3 regions of the Clostridium sp. Marseille-Q7071 genome follow, and region 1 is predicted to be linked to each of the others. Evidence: riboswitches for the same ligand, from Rfam matches in the RefSeq annotation. Region 1 holds a riboswitch; each other region holds the start of a gene.
What was found. A riboswitch is a leader RNA that binds a small molecule or an ion and turns the genes downstream of it on or off. The one in region 1 is predicted to bind cobalamin.

Region 1 (4,752 bases):
TAATTCACCTATTTAAATTAAAGGAATAAAATGTTACTGAGATAATTTTATTAATGGAGGAATTCCTGTGGGATATTATATTAGAGTAGAATCAGAGGTAAGAATTTATGTAGAGGATATTAACCCAATGGGGGAGAAAATAATCCTCTTTATACATGGTTGGCCTGCAAATCATAACTTGTTTGAATATCAGTTTAATAAACTTCCAGAGATGGGATATAGATGCATTGGAATTGATATTAGAGGATTTGGTAATTCAGATAAACCATGGGAAGGCTATGACTACAATCGATTAGCTGACGATGTTCATTGTGTAATTGAAACACTTGAGTTACAAGATATTATACTTGCTGGTCATTCTGTAGGAGGAGCAATTGCTATTAGATATATGGCTCGTCATAAGGGGCATGGGGTATCTAAACTTGCTTTGTTTGCTGCGGCAGCTCCAAGCTTTACTAGACGTCCAAATTTCCCTTATGGATTACCAAAGGAAGATGTAACTAAACTAATTGAGGAAACATATAATGACCGTCCTAAAATGTTACGGGAATTTGGAGATATGTTTTTCTTTAAGTATATAACTGGACCTTTCTCAGATTGGTTTTTCCAATTAGGATTGCAGGCGGCAGGATGGTCTACAGCTAAACTTGCAATTTCCCTTAGAGATGAGAGCTTGTTTTCTGATCTCGGAAAAATACATGTTCCTACTTTAATTCTTCATGGTGTTCATGACAAAGTTTGTATGTTTTCATTGGCTATTGTACAAAAGGAAGAAATCAAAAATTCTAAGCTTGTGCCATTTGAAAACAGTGGTCATGGATTATTCTGGGAAGAACATGAAAAATTTAATAAGGAATTGATAAAATTTATTGAGAGATAAATCTTTTATCATGCAGAGAATAAGAAAACACGAGGTCTAATTTAAGGACCCCGTGTTTTGTTTAATATACATGCTTATAGGTTTATACGAATGAAGAAGTAATATAAATTTTTAAAATAGAAAAGTATTATGGAATTATATTGTAGAAAATCAATTTACTTTTTGGCAATGTGGATTAGAATACTATAATAGATAAATTGACAAATAAAATTTACATGCTTATAATAGGTGTGTAAATATTTAATATTGTAAATTTCAGGTGCCTCATTAGGCTTAATATGGAAACAGGTGAAAATCCTGTACGGTCCCGCCGCTGTATTGGGGAGATTTTATAAGATATGCCACTTCTTATTAGAGGGAAGGTTTATAAGATTGAAGAACCAGAGTCAGAATACATACCTGTAATGGACACTAATAACTCTACGGTTGATAGATAAGGTGTATTAAGGTTTTTTGGCATACAACCATAATATATGTTTATATCAACTTCTCATTTGTTAATGGGAGGTTTTTTATTTTTTAAAATAGCATAAAAAAAATTTTAATTTATTGTAGGAGTTTTAGCGTAGCAATTCAAACTTTATTCATTTTGAATCCAGAGATTATTAAGGATTTATATGAAGTATATGTTGAACTATTATCAAAACCAAATACTGAAAAAATTAAAATTAGTTATATACTATCATAATATGTAGAAAATTGTTGAACTTTTTCAAAAATTGTGGTAATCTAAAATAGATTTTGTAAAAAAATTATAAATATGGATATTTTTTGAGGTGGTAAATATTACAAAAATATTTACATAATAGAGAATTAGGTGAAAATCCTAAACGGTCCCGCCGCTGTGAAGTGGAGTAATAATTATTAAGATCACTGTACTATTATTGTATGGGAAGATAAATTATTACAATGAAGCTAAGTCAGAAGACCTGCCTTGTTATATATCTTTACTTTGCGTGAGACAGAGGAGGGAGTGTTATTTTTATTATTAAATAGAAAGTCCTGTACTTCACATTATAAAGTACAGGATTTTCTTATTTTATATTAATATTTATTCAAATAGGGGACAAAGGGAGAATTAAAATGAAAAAAAAGAGACTTATAATATTTTTAACTTTTATTATGATTATTAGTTGTTTTGTGGGATGTGATTCAGCTAAAGAAACTAATACACAATCTAAATCCGAAATTACTTTTACAGATATAGCAGGAAGAGAAGTTACCATTAAAAAACCAGTAAAAAGAATTGTTGTAAATAACAGAAGTCTGTTTGATTCTCTTTTTGCTGTTGGCGGAGAGGAAATGGCAGACATGATTATTGCAACATCAGGTGGTAATAGAGGAATTGAAGGATTTAATAAGACTTATGGAGCAAAATTTCCTAAGTTAAAAGATTTACCTCAAATATCTAATAACGGTGGGTATGACGCTGAAAAAATTATTTCGCTAAAACCTGATATAGTAATATTAATTAATCAAAAGTCTGATCAAAATTTGGAATCATTAGATAAAGTTATAGAAGTTGGAATACCTGTAGTTTGTTTAAGTTATAATATTGAGCCATTAGAAGATAGAGTAAAGAATATTGAAATTATTGGTAAAGTTTTAGGCAAAGAAGAACGAGCAAAAGAAATATGTGATTTTATTAGTGAGAAATATGAACTAGTTAATAAGCGTTTGGAAAATATAACTACTCCTGCACCAACTGTTCATCAACTAACATTTCATGGTGATACTCCAAAATCTTTTTGGAGTTGGGCAATAATTGCTAAGCATGCTGGAGGGCATGATATCGCAGATGATATACCAAGTGGTAAACTGGAAAATGGCGGAACTATTGATCCGGAGTATTTGTTAAAGCGAGATCCTGACGTTATAACAATGGGTGGTGATGCTTTAGGATTAGGTGGAAATGAAGAAGAAGCTCAGACTTATCTTCAGGAAATGGTGGCAAAACAACCTGGATGGGAGAATTTATCAGCAGTTAAAAATAAAAAAGTATATGCTATATCTTATTCAACAGCATTAAACCTAGAAACTTTCTATGCAAATATGCAACTTGCTAAGTGGTATTATCCTAAAGAATTTGAAGATATTGATCCAGATGCAACATTAAAAGAGTTTTATGATAAATATATGGTTTTTGATTATGATGGGGTTTGGTCAACGCAACTTAAATAAAGTTAGGATATGGAGGAAGGCATGATTGCACAAAATAAAGAAGCAATATATATTTATAAAAGCTTAGCAAAGAAAAAAAGCTAATATTAATTTTTTTAATTATTGCTATCATAGTTGGATTTTTTGCTAATATCTTAATTGGATCATCAGGTCTCAGCGTTTCTGAGGTATTTAGAACTATATTAGGAAAAGCACCAGACGATATGACGAAAACTATTATATGGGGAATAAGATTACCTATGGCATTGATGGGGATTGTAGTAGGAGCTGCTCTTGCTGTAGGTGGATGTGAGATGCAAACCATATTAAGGAATCCAATGGCAAGTCCATACACTTTAGGAATATCTTCCGCTGCATCTTTTGGTGCAGCAACTGGTATGATTTTAGGAGTTAGATTTATACCTTCGTTTACAAATCTTGCTATTCCTATAAATGCGTTTTTCTGCACTATGATTGTAGCAACTATAATGTACTTATTTACCAAAAAAAGCATGTTGGGAAGAGTACGATAGTACTCTTTGGAATAGCTTTAAGTTTTATGTTTAATGCTTTAACAGCAGTATTACAATATATTGCAACGGAACAGGAATTACAAGGGTTTATGTTTTGGTCTTTTGGAGATTTAACAAAAGCGACTTGGGAAAAGTTGTTCATTACAATAATTGTATTATTTTTATGTTTAATTATATTTACAAAAAATGCATGGAAATTAACAGCTTTAAGTTTAAGTGATAGCAAAGCAATAAGTTTAGGGGTGGACGTTCAGAAAATGAGAAGAATGTCAATAGTATTAATTTCAATGCTTTCAGCTACAGCAATATGTTTTGTAGGCACAATTGGCTTTATAGGATTAGTGGCACCACATTTGGCGCGAATGTTAGTTGGAGAGGAACAAAGATTTTTACTACCTATATCTGCATTAATAGGAGGACTAATTTTGTCCATAGCCTCTACTGTAAGTAAAATCATTATTCCAGGTGTGATTATTCCTATAGGAATTGTTACATCTTTTATAGGAATTCCTTTTTTTCTAGTTTTAATTTTTAAAGGTGGGAGGAATTATATGTGATTGAAATAAAGGATTTAAGCTTTGGATATAGGGAAAATAAGGTTCTAAATAATATTTCTTTGCAGATAAAGTCAGAATTAAATGCAATTGTAGGACCAAATGCAGCAGGAAAATCAACTTTAATGAAATGTATATTTGGACTACTGAAGCCTAAAGGGGAAGTTTATTATAAAAAAAGTTATTATCGGACTATACTCAAAGTGATATAGCTAATTTCATGGTATATCTCCCACAAGAGGAAGAAGGTACACCACAGCTGACAGTGCTTGAAACTGTCCTTTTAGGTAGATTACAAAACTTATCATGGAAAGTGGATGATAAAGATTTAAATATTGTAATGCATATACTTGAAGCTCTATGTATAGATAACTTATCTTCTCGTTATTTAACAGAACTAAGCGGATACCAAAAACAAATGGTGTATATTGCACAAGTTTTAGCTAAAGAACCTGAAATATTATTAATGGATGAACCTACTAATAATCTTGATATGCAAAAGCAATTAGAATTTTGTGAATTACTAAGGCTCATCATGAAAAAAAGAAATTAATGATTTTAGTTGTATTCCATGATTTAAATCTTGCTGCACAATACGCTGATAATATTATTGTAATGGATGGAA
Region 2 (4,752 bases), 110 kb from region 1:
AATATAAAAAAAATTTTTTATATACTATGTTATTATGATTGTAAGAAATAGGACAAGCTTGAAATATTACAATAAGATTTTGATAAAACTTAAGATAATAACAAATCTAAATATATGTAATTAATTAAAATAAGCAAGAATATTGAATTTTTATTTTTTATCTAAGGGACGGTTCATAATTATATTCTAAATAAGATTAAAATATAAGAATAAAAATGAACCGTCCCTTATACTTAAAGGATTAATTTATTGGTAAGAATAGGTTAATAAAAATGAGGAAGAAAGCTTAAAAATATATGTATATAATTGTTATTAATATATGATTTTAGAGGTGAGTTTAGTATGGATAAGATTACAACTACAGAAAAATGGAATGCTGTAATAGATTGCAATAAGCAGTATGATGGATTATTTTATTATGCTGTTAAATCAACAGGTATTTTTTGTAGACCATCCTGTAAGGCTAAGACACCACTAAAAAAGAACATTTTATTTTTCAATAGTGTAGATGAAGCTATAAATGCAGGCTTTAGACCGTGTAAAATATGTAGACCAGATATAAATGAACATATTTATGAACCTAATAAAATATTAATTGAAAAAGCAAAAGATATGCTAACTTTAAATTATAATAGTGAATTTAACTTAAAGTTTATATCTCAAGAAATTGGTATAAGTGAAAGTTATTTTAGAAGACTATTTAAGCAATATTATAGTTTAACACCCAATGAATATATTTTTAAGATAAGGATTAATAGGTCTATGGACTTATTATCAAAAACTGATTTAGACATACTTGAAATAGCTTATGAAGTTGGATTTAAAAGTTTGTCTAATTTCTACAAATATTTTAAAGAACAAGTTGGATATACACCAAAGGAATATAGAAAAAGAAATAATATAAATGAGGTGAGTATAAGATAATGCCTTTATTTTTTTATGATACAGATATAGGAACAATTGGAATAGAGGAAAAGAAGGGAGAGATATGTGGTGTATACTTTAAAGATAAAAGGTTACCACAAGAAGTAGATATTTATGAGACAGAAATAATAAAAGAAGCATCATATCAACTTAATAAATATCTTTCCGGAAAGCTTAAAACTTTCTCATTACCTTTAGCCCCTAGTGGAACAGGATTTATGCAAGAAGTATGGCAATTGATATGTGAAATCCCTTATGGAAAAACTTTTACTTATAAGGAATTAGCAGAAAAGGTTGGCAGACCTAAAGCAGCACGTGCAATTGGGCTTGCATGCAACCGTAATCCAATACCAATTTTTATTCCATGTCATCGTGTTGTAGGTAGTAATGGTAAGCTTAATGGATATATTGGAGGAATAGATATTAAAGAACGATTATTATTATTGGAGGCAAAGCGATGAAGGGATTAATACAAATTTATAATTTACTATTAACGGCTTATGGGAAAAGAAGTTGGTGGCCTGCAAAGACAGATTTTGAGATGATGGTTGGAGCAATACTTACACAAAATACATCATGGACTAATGTTGAGAAAGCAATAACCAATTTAGGAGATAATTTATCACCAGAATTTATAGAAACTGTTTCAAATAAAGAACTTGGAGAAATTATACGACCTAGTGGATACTATAATCAAAAGGCGATTAGACTAAAGGCCCTTACTTCATGGTTTAAAAAATACTCATATGATATTAAAAATACAGAGGGTATAAATGGACAAGTATTACGTGATGAATTATTAGAAATTAAAGGAGTTGGAAGGGAGACTGCTGACTCAATTTTAACTTATGCTTTAAATATTCCTTTTTTTATTGTAGATACTTATACTAAGCGCATATTATATAGAATTGGATATGATATACCTAAAAATTATGATGAGTTAAGAATTAAAATTGAGGAGAGTATACCAAAGGAGTTATACATATATAATGAATTTCATGGCCTTATCGTAGAACATGCTAAACGTTATTGTAAAAAGTCACCTAATTGTAGAGAATGCCCACTTGAATCTATATGTGAAAAGAGAATTTTAGTAGCTATATAAAGTAATTGATGTTCTAAGGGACGATTCATAATTATATTCTAAATTAAGCTCTTAATTTTAGGAATAAAAATGAACCGTCCCTTAGAATTTTAAACATATTAGAAAGTTGATACATATTAAAAATATATTTAAACTTTTAAGAAATATTAAAAAAAAAATATATCTATGTAGTTTTTTGTCTACTTGTGTTAACTAGTATGTTATTGTATAATCGGAGTAGCGTAACAAAATTGAATAATAAAGAAATAGGTTTAGTGCAGATAATTGCCTGCATTAATTAAAAGGGAAGCTGGGTGAAAATCCCACACGGTCCCGCCGCTGTAAGAGTGTAGTCTTTTCAAATAAACCACTGGGAAACTGGGAAGGTAGAAAAGATGATAATACTTGAGTCAGAAGACCTGCCTATTTTTTCACCGAAACTCTACGAGTGATGGAGGGTGTTTTAGATATTTCTTATTTTACACAAGGAATAGTAAAACCTCTTGATTTTTGAATTGAGAGGTTTTTTTATATGAAAATTTTTAAAAGATATTCTAGAGGAGGGGAATTGAATGAATAAAAATAAACCTTTGAAAATAGCTTTTTATGGAAAAGGTGGTATAGGGAAATCTACAATAGCATCAAATGTTGCAGCAGCTTTTTCTAGTATTGGACTTAAAGTTCTTTTTATAGGTTGTGATCCTAAAAGCGATTCTAGTAGAAGTTTAATAGGCAAAAAGATACCATCTGTTATTAAAAGTCTTAAAGAGAAAGGAAACAATATCGTAGAAGAAGATATTATAAAGATAGGCTTTAATGGGATTTCTTGTGTTGAAGCAGGTGGCCCTGAAGCTGGAGTTGGCTGTGCAGGAAGAGGCATAATAACTATGGTGGAAGAACTTGAACATCTTAATATCTTTCAGAAGTCTTGGGATGTAATTATATATGATGTATTAGGTGATGTTGTTTGCGGTGGGTTCTCTGTTCCAATGAGGGAAAAATATGTAGATGCAATATATATAGTGTCTTCTTCAGAGTTTATGTCTATGTATGCAGCTAATAATATTATGAAAAGTGTAAAAAGATTTTCAGAAAATCAAGACCCTATTTTTGGTGGACTTATTCATAATCATAGAAATTATGACTCCAATGATTATGTAATAAAAAAATTTGCAGATAAATGCTCTACACAAATGGTTTCACAAGTGCCATATAGTAAAGAAATAGCCATTGCAGAACTTGAAGGAAAAACAGTCTTAGAAAAGTTTTTTGAATCTGAAATTTCCAATGTATTTATTGGTTTAGCAAAGAAAATATTAGACAAGGCTGATTATAGTATTCCAAATCCCTTAAGTGAAGAAAAATTAGAATTATTTTCAAAAGAAGTTGCACAAATAAATTTAAATATAAGAACTAACTAGAAGGGGAATGTTATGGAAGAATTAAAAAAACATGATGATTTAAAAAGAATTAGGGAAAAATCAGTATTAAGAAGAGCCATACATAAAGATAGTTGTAATGAAGTTATAGACCTTGCCTTAAAGATTCCAGACATACATGTATTAGTTCTTGGACCAGAATCTTGCTTAAGGGTACTTTATTTTAGAGCTTTTAGAAAAGAACTCCTAGATAGATTTTACATGCTTAATGTTACAAATATTGATCTAATTACTAATAGTCATATGGAGTCATTAAAGAGTGCTCTTGAATCTATTGTCGTAGATTCAAATTATACATCAAAAGGGATTATCGTATATATTTCCTGTAGTGATATTGTTATGGGAACAGATTTTACCAGTGGTATTCAATATATTGAAGAAAAATATAAAGTTCCTGTAAAAATATTTCAAAGAGGTCCACTTTCAAAAAGAAGAATGCTTCCAAAGGAAAGATTAAGTAATATATTTGCTGAAATTTTAGAATTTCATAATAAATCAAGTAATGATATTAATAAAAAAGCTGTAAATATTTTAGGAGAAGAGAGAGTTTCAAAGGATAGTAGTTTATATAAGATAATAAATAAAAGTGGATATGATAAAATCAATGATTTCTGTAATTTAAATGATTTTAAAGATTTCATGGAGTTTTCTAGAAGTAATATAAATATAGTTACTCACAAATTTGGAATAAATTTAGCTAAAAACTTAGAAAAAAAATATAATATTCCATACTGTTTTATTCCTCAAAAGTATATATTAGATGATTTGAGAATTAATTATCTAAAGTTATCTGAATTTTTAGCAGTGAAGGATGATTTTGAAAATATTGAAAAAGAATTTGAGAAATATTTAATGAGTATTCCAGAGGATATTTTTCATAAAAGCCTTGCAGTTGGTTTAAAAGATAATTCATTAGAAATTGCTATTTCACTTTTACAATGGGGATTTGATGTAAGGGTAGTATTTATAGAGAATATCTCTATGGAACAATTTGAAAAAATAAAATCCTTTAAAAATACAAATGAAATAAAGATTTACACAAATTCTTTTTTAAAAGAAAAAAATAACAATGAATTTAAACATATTGAAATTGCTATAGGAGAATATGCAATAAATAAATGTCCTAATGCTAAACTTGTAAACTATAAAGAATCTTATGATATATCCTTTGAAAATATTAAGAATTTAATAGGAGATTTAATATGATGAACTTATGCAAATATTTACCTCCAATAGCTAGTGATTATTCAGGAGTATCTTCAATAGTTTTTGAAATGAATTCATTGAATATATTATATTCACCAG
Region 3 (4,752 bases), 130 kb from region 1:
TAAGGTTAAATATAACAAAAACTACTCCTGTAAAAACAACATATCCCTGAACAACAGGATAATCTCTACTCATTATACCTTGAATAACATAACTTCCCATACCTGGAAGTCCAAAAATGACCTCTACAACTGTTGCTCCCCCAAGTATTGCTCCAAAATAATTTCCTAGAACAGTAATTATAGGCATAATTGAATTCATAAGCCCATATTTTAATAAGATCACTCTTTCTGGAAGCCCTTTGCCTTCAGCAGTAACTATATAATTTTGTCCAAGAGATTCTATTAATGTAGCTCTATTTAATCTCATAATTGTTCCTATTGTTCCTGCTGCTAAAACAAAGGCAGGCATTATTAAGTGCTTAAGTGTACCATATCCACTAGTAGGTAATATTTTTAATCTTTCACAAAATATGTTCATCATAACTATAGCAAGCCAAAATCCTGGTATAGATGTTAAAAGTAATGATATAGTTCTTCCTATATTGTCAATTAAAGAATCTTTTTTTAATGCCATAATTATTGCTAACGGTATTGAAAAAATTACTACAAATATCATTGCCATTAATGATACTGAGAAGGTTATTGGTAACCTTCTCAGTATTTCTTCTGATACAGGAGTCTTTTTTATATAAGAAACTCCTAAATCTCCTTTAATAGCTTTTTTAGTCCAATTAACATATTGAACTAATATATTATCATTTAATCCTAATTCTTCTCTTACCTCTTGTATTTCTTCTTCTGTAGGAGTACTTATTCCGTCCATACTTAAAACTTCAACTGCCGGATCTCCCGGTGCAATAACTCCAAGGATAAATGCTAATAAAGTTATGCCTATTAAAACTGGTATAGTGGACAATACTTTTTTAAATATATATTTAAAAATATTTTCCACTATTTACTCCACTCCATTTTGTTTAGGGTAGTTCCATAATTTGTTGCCTCAAAACCTTTTATTTTTTTATTGAAGGCTATTAAATTAACATCTTGGAACAGTGGTATACTCGCTGGATCTTTAGCTGATATATCCTGAAGTTCATTGTAAATTTCTTCTCTTTTAGCCATGTCATTAGTTTCTTTTAGCTTATCAATTAGTTCATCTGCTCTTTGGTTTTTATATCCTAAACTATAAGACTTATTACTTGATCCCTCGCTATGCATATATCCCTCAAATATAGTAAAAGGTTCTGCATTTGGCAGCCCTTGAGGATGTATAGCTAAGTCATATTCTCCTTTTTTCATAGCCTCTTTAAATGCAGCTCCATCTAAAATTGTTATTGTTGCATTTAATCCTATATCTTTTATCGCTGATTGAATATATTCTGCTTCAGTTTTATAAGGGTAACGATCTACTCCATAAGAAGGTACTATAAATTTTACTTCTTTTGTCTCTCCTTTTAATACTTCTTTTGCAATTTCTTTAGCTCCCTCTTTATCATGAACTGGCTTTATTTCTTTTGCAAAAGGAGATGTGTGGTTTAATATATTAATAGTTGAAGTTCCATATCCTCCAAAGAATTCATCAACTATAAGATCTCTATCCACTGCTAAGCTTAAGGCCTCTTTCATTTTTGCATTACTGAATGGTCCTTTAACACCATTAGTGGAGATAAAGTGAGTTATACTTGATTTTCCAGTAGATACATCAAATTTTTCATCTTTTAATAATTCTTTAGATAATTCCGGAGTTATTGCTCCTAAGTCCATTACTCCCATAATTTCCTCAGATTTTAAAGCTGAAAATCTAGTTTCTGCATCTGGAATAACTTTTACTCTTACTTTCTTAGCCTTGGCTTTATCACCATAGTATTCTTCATTTCTTTCTAATAATGTATATTGATCCTTTTCATGTCCTACAATTTTAAATGGTCCTGTACCTTTTGCTATATCTGTAAAATCTCCTGTATTTATATCAAAGCATTGTGGACTATACATAGCACTACCAAATCTAGCCATGTTATATATTAGTGTCGATATAGGTTTATTAAATATTAATTTAACTTCATAATCAGATACTTTAACCACTTCTTTTAAATTAGGATATGTCTTTTCTAAATCAAAAGAATAAAATGGTGATCCTTTCGTTTTCATATTGATATATCGATCAAAGTTTTTAATTACCGCATCAGCATCTAATTGAACTCCATCATGAAATTTTACTCCTTCCTTTATCTTAAAAGTCCATTCTTTAAAATCTTCAGAGTTTGTCCATTTTTCTGCTAATTCAGCACAAGGATTTCCTTTATCATCTAATCCAATTAAAGGCTCCCAAACAAATAATATAGAAGTAGCATAATATGCATCCTTTGCTCCTGGCGATAAATCTCTTGCAGCTGCCAGCACAATTTCATCATCCTCATTTATGCTGGTGTCTTTAGTTGTACATCCAGCTAAAGTTCCTAGCACCATTGTTAACACTAAAAATACTAGTAATATCTTGTTTTTAAATAACTTTTTCATAGCTCCATTCCTTCTCTTTTAAATTTTCACAATAAAAAAAAGCCATAGTCAACGCCATAGCTTACCCATCTTTGCTATAAAATTAGATTTAGTTACTCCCCCCTCAATCTATTTCTCTTTAAGTTTAGGTATCCTGACTTACGATTCCCCCTTAGCCTAGCCTTCCCAGAATTAATCCAGTGGCATATTAGGCATCGTCATCGCTTACAGTGATGGGTTCGTGTTGGAATCTCACCAAACTTCCCTAAATTCTTAAATTTATTAATTTTTCAACAAAATTATACATTGTATTTAAAAATATGTCAAATATTTTATTTTCTTATAAATACTTTCAAAAACCTATTAATCACTTTATTTTTTATTTAATTTATTGCTAATATTGCTAATAAAAATTGTAAGTTAAATGAAATTTATAATAAAATTTAATTCATATCACATCTAATAATTCCAATATTTTTTAATGGTTTCATTATTAATATATGAACCCCATAACTATTTTTCTTAAATATCTAAAAAAATAGTTATGGGGTTCAATAAATTACTTCTTATTCTTCAATTATTGTAAAAAAGCTATGATATCTAAGCTTTTCAGAATCTTTTTGTTTATGATTTTTTAAAAAACTTTTCATTAATTCTATTATTTCATCTGCCTCTTCTTCCGTAAGATAGACATTCTTGCTTATAATAGTTCCATTTGATTCTTGTATATTTTTATCCATAGAGTCTAAAAATATATCTTTACTATTATCATAAAACTCTGAAATCATCATTTGACTTACTGCCAAAAGCATCATTTTAGAAGGTTCCTCTACTTCTTTTGAACATTTTATCTCAAACTTTCTAGCTAAGGGTTCATAATATTTAGTTATAATTCCCTTTATTTTTTTAGTGTAAATTAGCTTTACTATTCCCACTTTTTCAAGCTTATTTACATGATAATATATTTTTGATGGAACTTCTTTCATTTTATCAGCTATCTGTTTTACTGTAGCTGGCTCGTTCATATCTATAAGTGTATTTAAAATTCTGTATCTAAAAGGATCAGAAATAGCTTTTACTTCTTCTAAAGTAGTTAATACTTTTCTATCTTCCATCGCTTTATCCCCTCCCCTTTTGTTATATAGTAATTTTCATTATTTAAATGAAATCTTTAGCCTTTAAGCTTTTTTAAAGCTTTTGCTATAATTTAAAGATAAAACAACTACAGAAATCATTACACCTATAATTAAAAATATAAAATAAACAGATAAATATTCTATTATAATCCCCTTTAGATCATTATCTAAAAGTATTATACAGCAACTTATAACTCTCATAAAAAAACTAACTATGCCTAATATTTCTTTATATGATTTATTCATTATATAAGTATTAATTGCTAAAGTTACCATGGTATTAAAAACCAAAAGCCAAATAATACAAGCATAGGTAGTTCTATAGAAACTAAATTCATTCATATTATTATATTCATCAAAAACAATAATGTACAAAATTTATATTTAATAAAAAAAATTGAATTTTAATTACATTATTTATTTTTAAACTTTAATTCACAGTATACAGCACATACTGTAAAATGAGATTCACTAAAATAAAGTTTAAGTGAATCGCTTTATAAACAGCTTATAAAATTTAATAATATCAAGTAAAAAAGGTGTTAAACTTAGAGTAATAAATCTAAATTTCACACCTTTTAATATTAAGATATTAAAACTTTTATATTCTAACGCCTATTCCTTCAACATTATAGGTTGTCTAATTATAGTTTTTATATTATTAGGTAAACATCGTCTAGAATCATTTAAATATATTTCATGATGTAATCCTCTTAATTCATATCCACATTCTTTGATATAATTATGAAGCTTCTCTACAGTAGGACCTTCATTTGTATAAGGTCCCACATGCATAATTTGTGCAACAAGTCCTTCATCATAGTCTTTATACTCTATCTTAGAGATAGACGATAATTTCTTCTTTCTTTCTACTTCATATAAAGCTTTTTCTATATAATCTTCTGGAACAATATCAGGCTGCATAATCATACTGCACCATTTCCATATATCTTTATTAGCTATTGAAAAATCATTTATATTATCAGTCCACCATACACTTTCCAGTGGCATTACTCCATAATCTATCTTTAAATCACTATTCTTAATCATAAATTTTATAGTATAGGATAAACTGAATAATGTTTCAACTGCATCCTTGTATTCCTTTGATGTATTTGGATTTCCATGGCCATTTATCATTAAATATTTAAGCTTTGGCATCTTTAAAATTGATACTTTT

Region 2: another riboswitch for cobalamin. It lies ahead of ACWPW7_RS18340 (nucleotide-binding protein); the one in region 1 lies ahead of ACWPW7_RS18840 (ABC transporter substrate-binding protein).
Region 3: another riboswitch for cobalamin. It lies ahead of ACWPW7_RS18225 (ABC transporter substrate-binding protein); the one in region 1 lies ahead of ACWPW7_RS18840 (ABC transporter substrate-binding protein).

The regions. Positions count from the first base shown of each region.
Region 1 is NZ_CBCOPR010000001.1:3,954,869-3,959,620, reverse strand. It holds gene ACWPW7_RS18845 (alpha/beta fold hydrolase) at 68-880, shown strand; cobalamin riboswitch at 1,121-1,297, shown strand; cobalamin riboswitch at 1,638-1,831, shown strand; gene ACWPW7_RS18840 (ABC transporter substrate-binding protein) at 1,964-3,061, shown strand; partial or broken gene ACWPW7_RS18835 (FecCD family ABC transporter permease) at 3,145-4,130, shown strand; gene ACWPW7_RS18830 (ATP-binding cassette domain-containing protein) at 4,127-4,339, shown strand; gene ACWPW7_RS18825 (ATP-binding cassette domain-containing protein) at 4,348-4,680, shown strand; gene ACWPW7_RS18820 (hypothetical protein) at 4,680-4,752, shown strand, end outside.
Region 2 is NZ_CBCOPR010000001.1:3,847,631-3,852,382, reverse strand. It holds gene ACWPW7_RS18360 (transposase) at 1-2, shown strand, start outside; gene ACWPW7_RS18355 (bifunctional transcriptional activator/DNA repair enzyme AdaA) at 343-924, shown strand; gene ACWPW7_RS18350 (methylated-DNA--[protein]-cysteine S-methyltransferase) at 924-1,385, shown strand; gene ACWPW7_RS18345 (endonuclease) at 1,382-2,029, shown strand; cobalamin riboswitch at 2,260-2,449, shown strand; gene ACWPW7_RS18340 (nucleotide-binding protein) at 2,581-3,429, shown strand; gene ACWPW7_RS18335 (nitrogenase component 1) at 3,442-4,653, shown strand; gene ACWPW7_RS18330 (nitrogenase component 1) at 4,650-4,752, shown strand, end outside.
Region 3 is NZ_CBCOPR010000001.1:3,821,736-3,826,487, forward strand. It holds gene ACWPW7_RS18220 (ABC transporter permease) at 1-892, opposite strand, end outside; gene ACWPW7_RS18225 (ABC transporter substrate-binding protein) at 892-2,457, opposite strand; cobalamin riboswitch at 2,563-2,743, opposite strand; gene ACWPW7_RS18230 (helix-turn-helix domain-containing protein) at 3,003-3,551, opposite strand; gene ACWPW7_RS18235 (hypothetical protein) at 3,615-3,914, opposite strand; gene ACWPW7_RS18240 (GyrI-like domain-containing protein) at 4,188-4,752, opposite strand, start outside.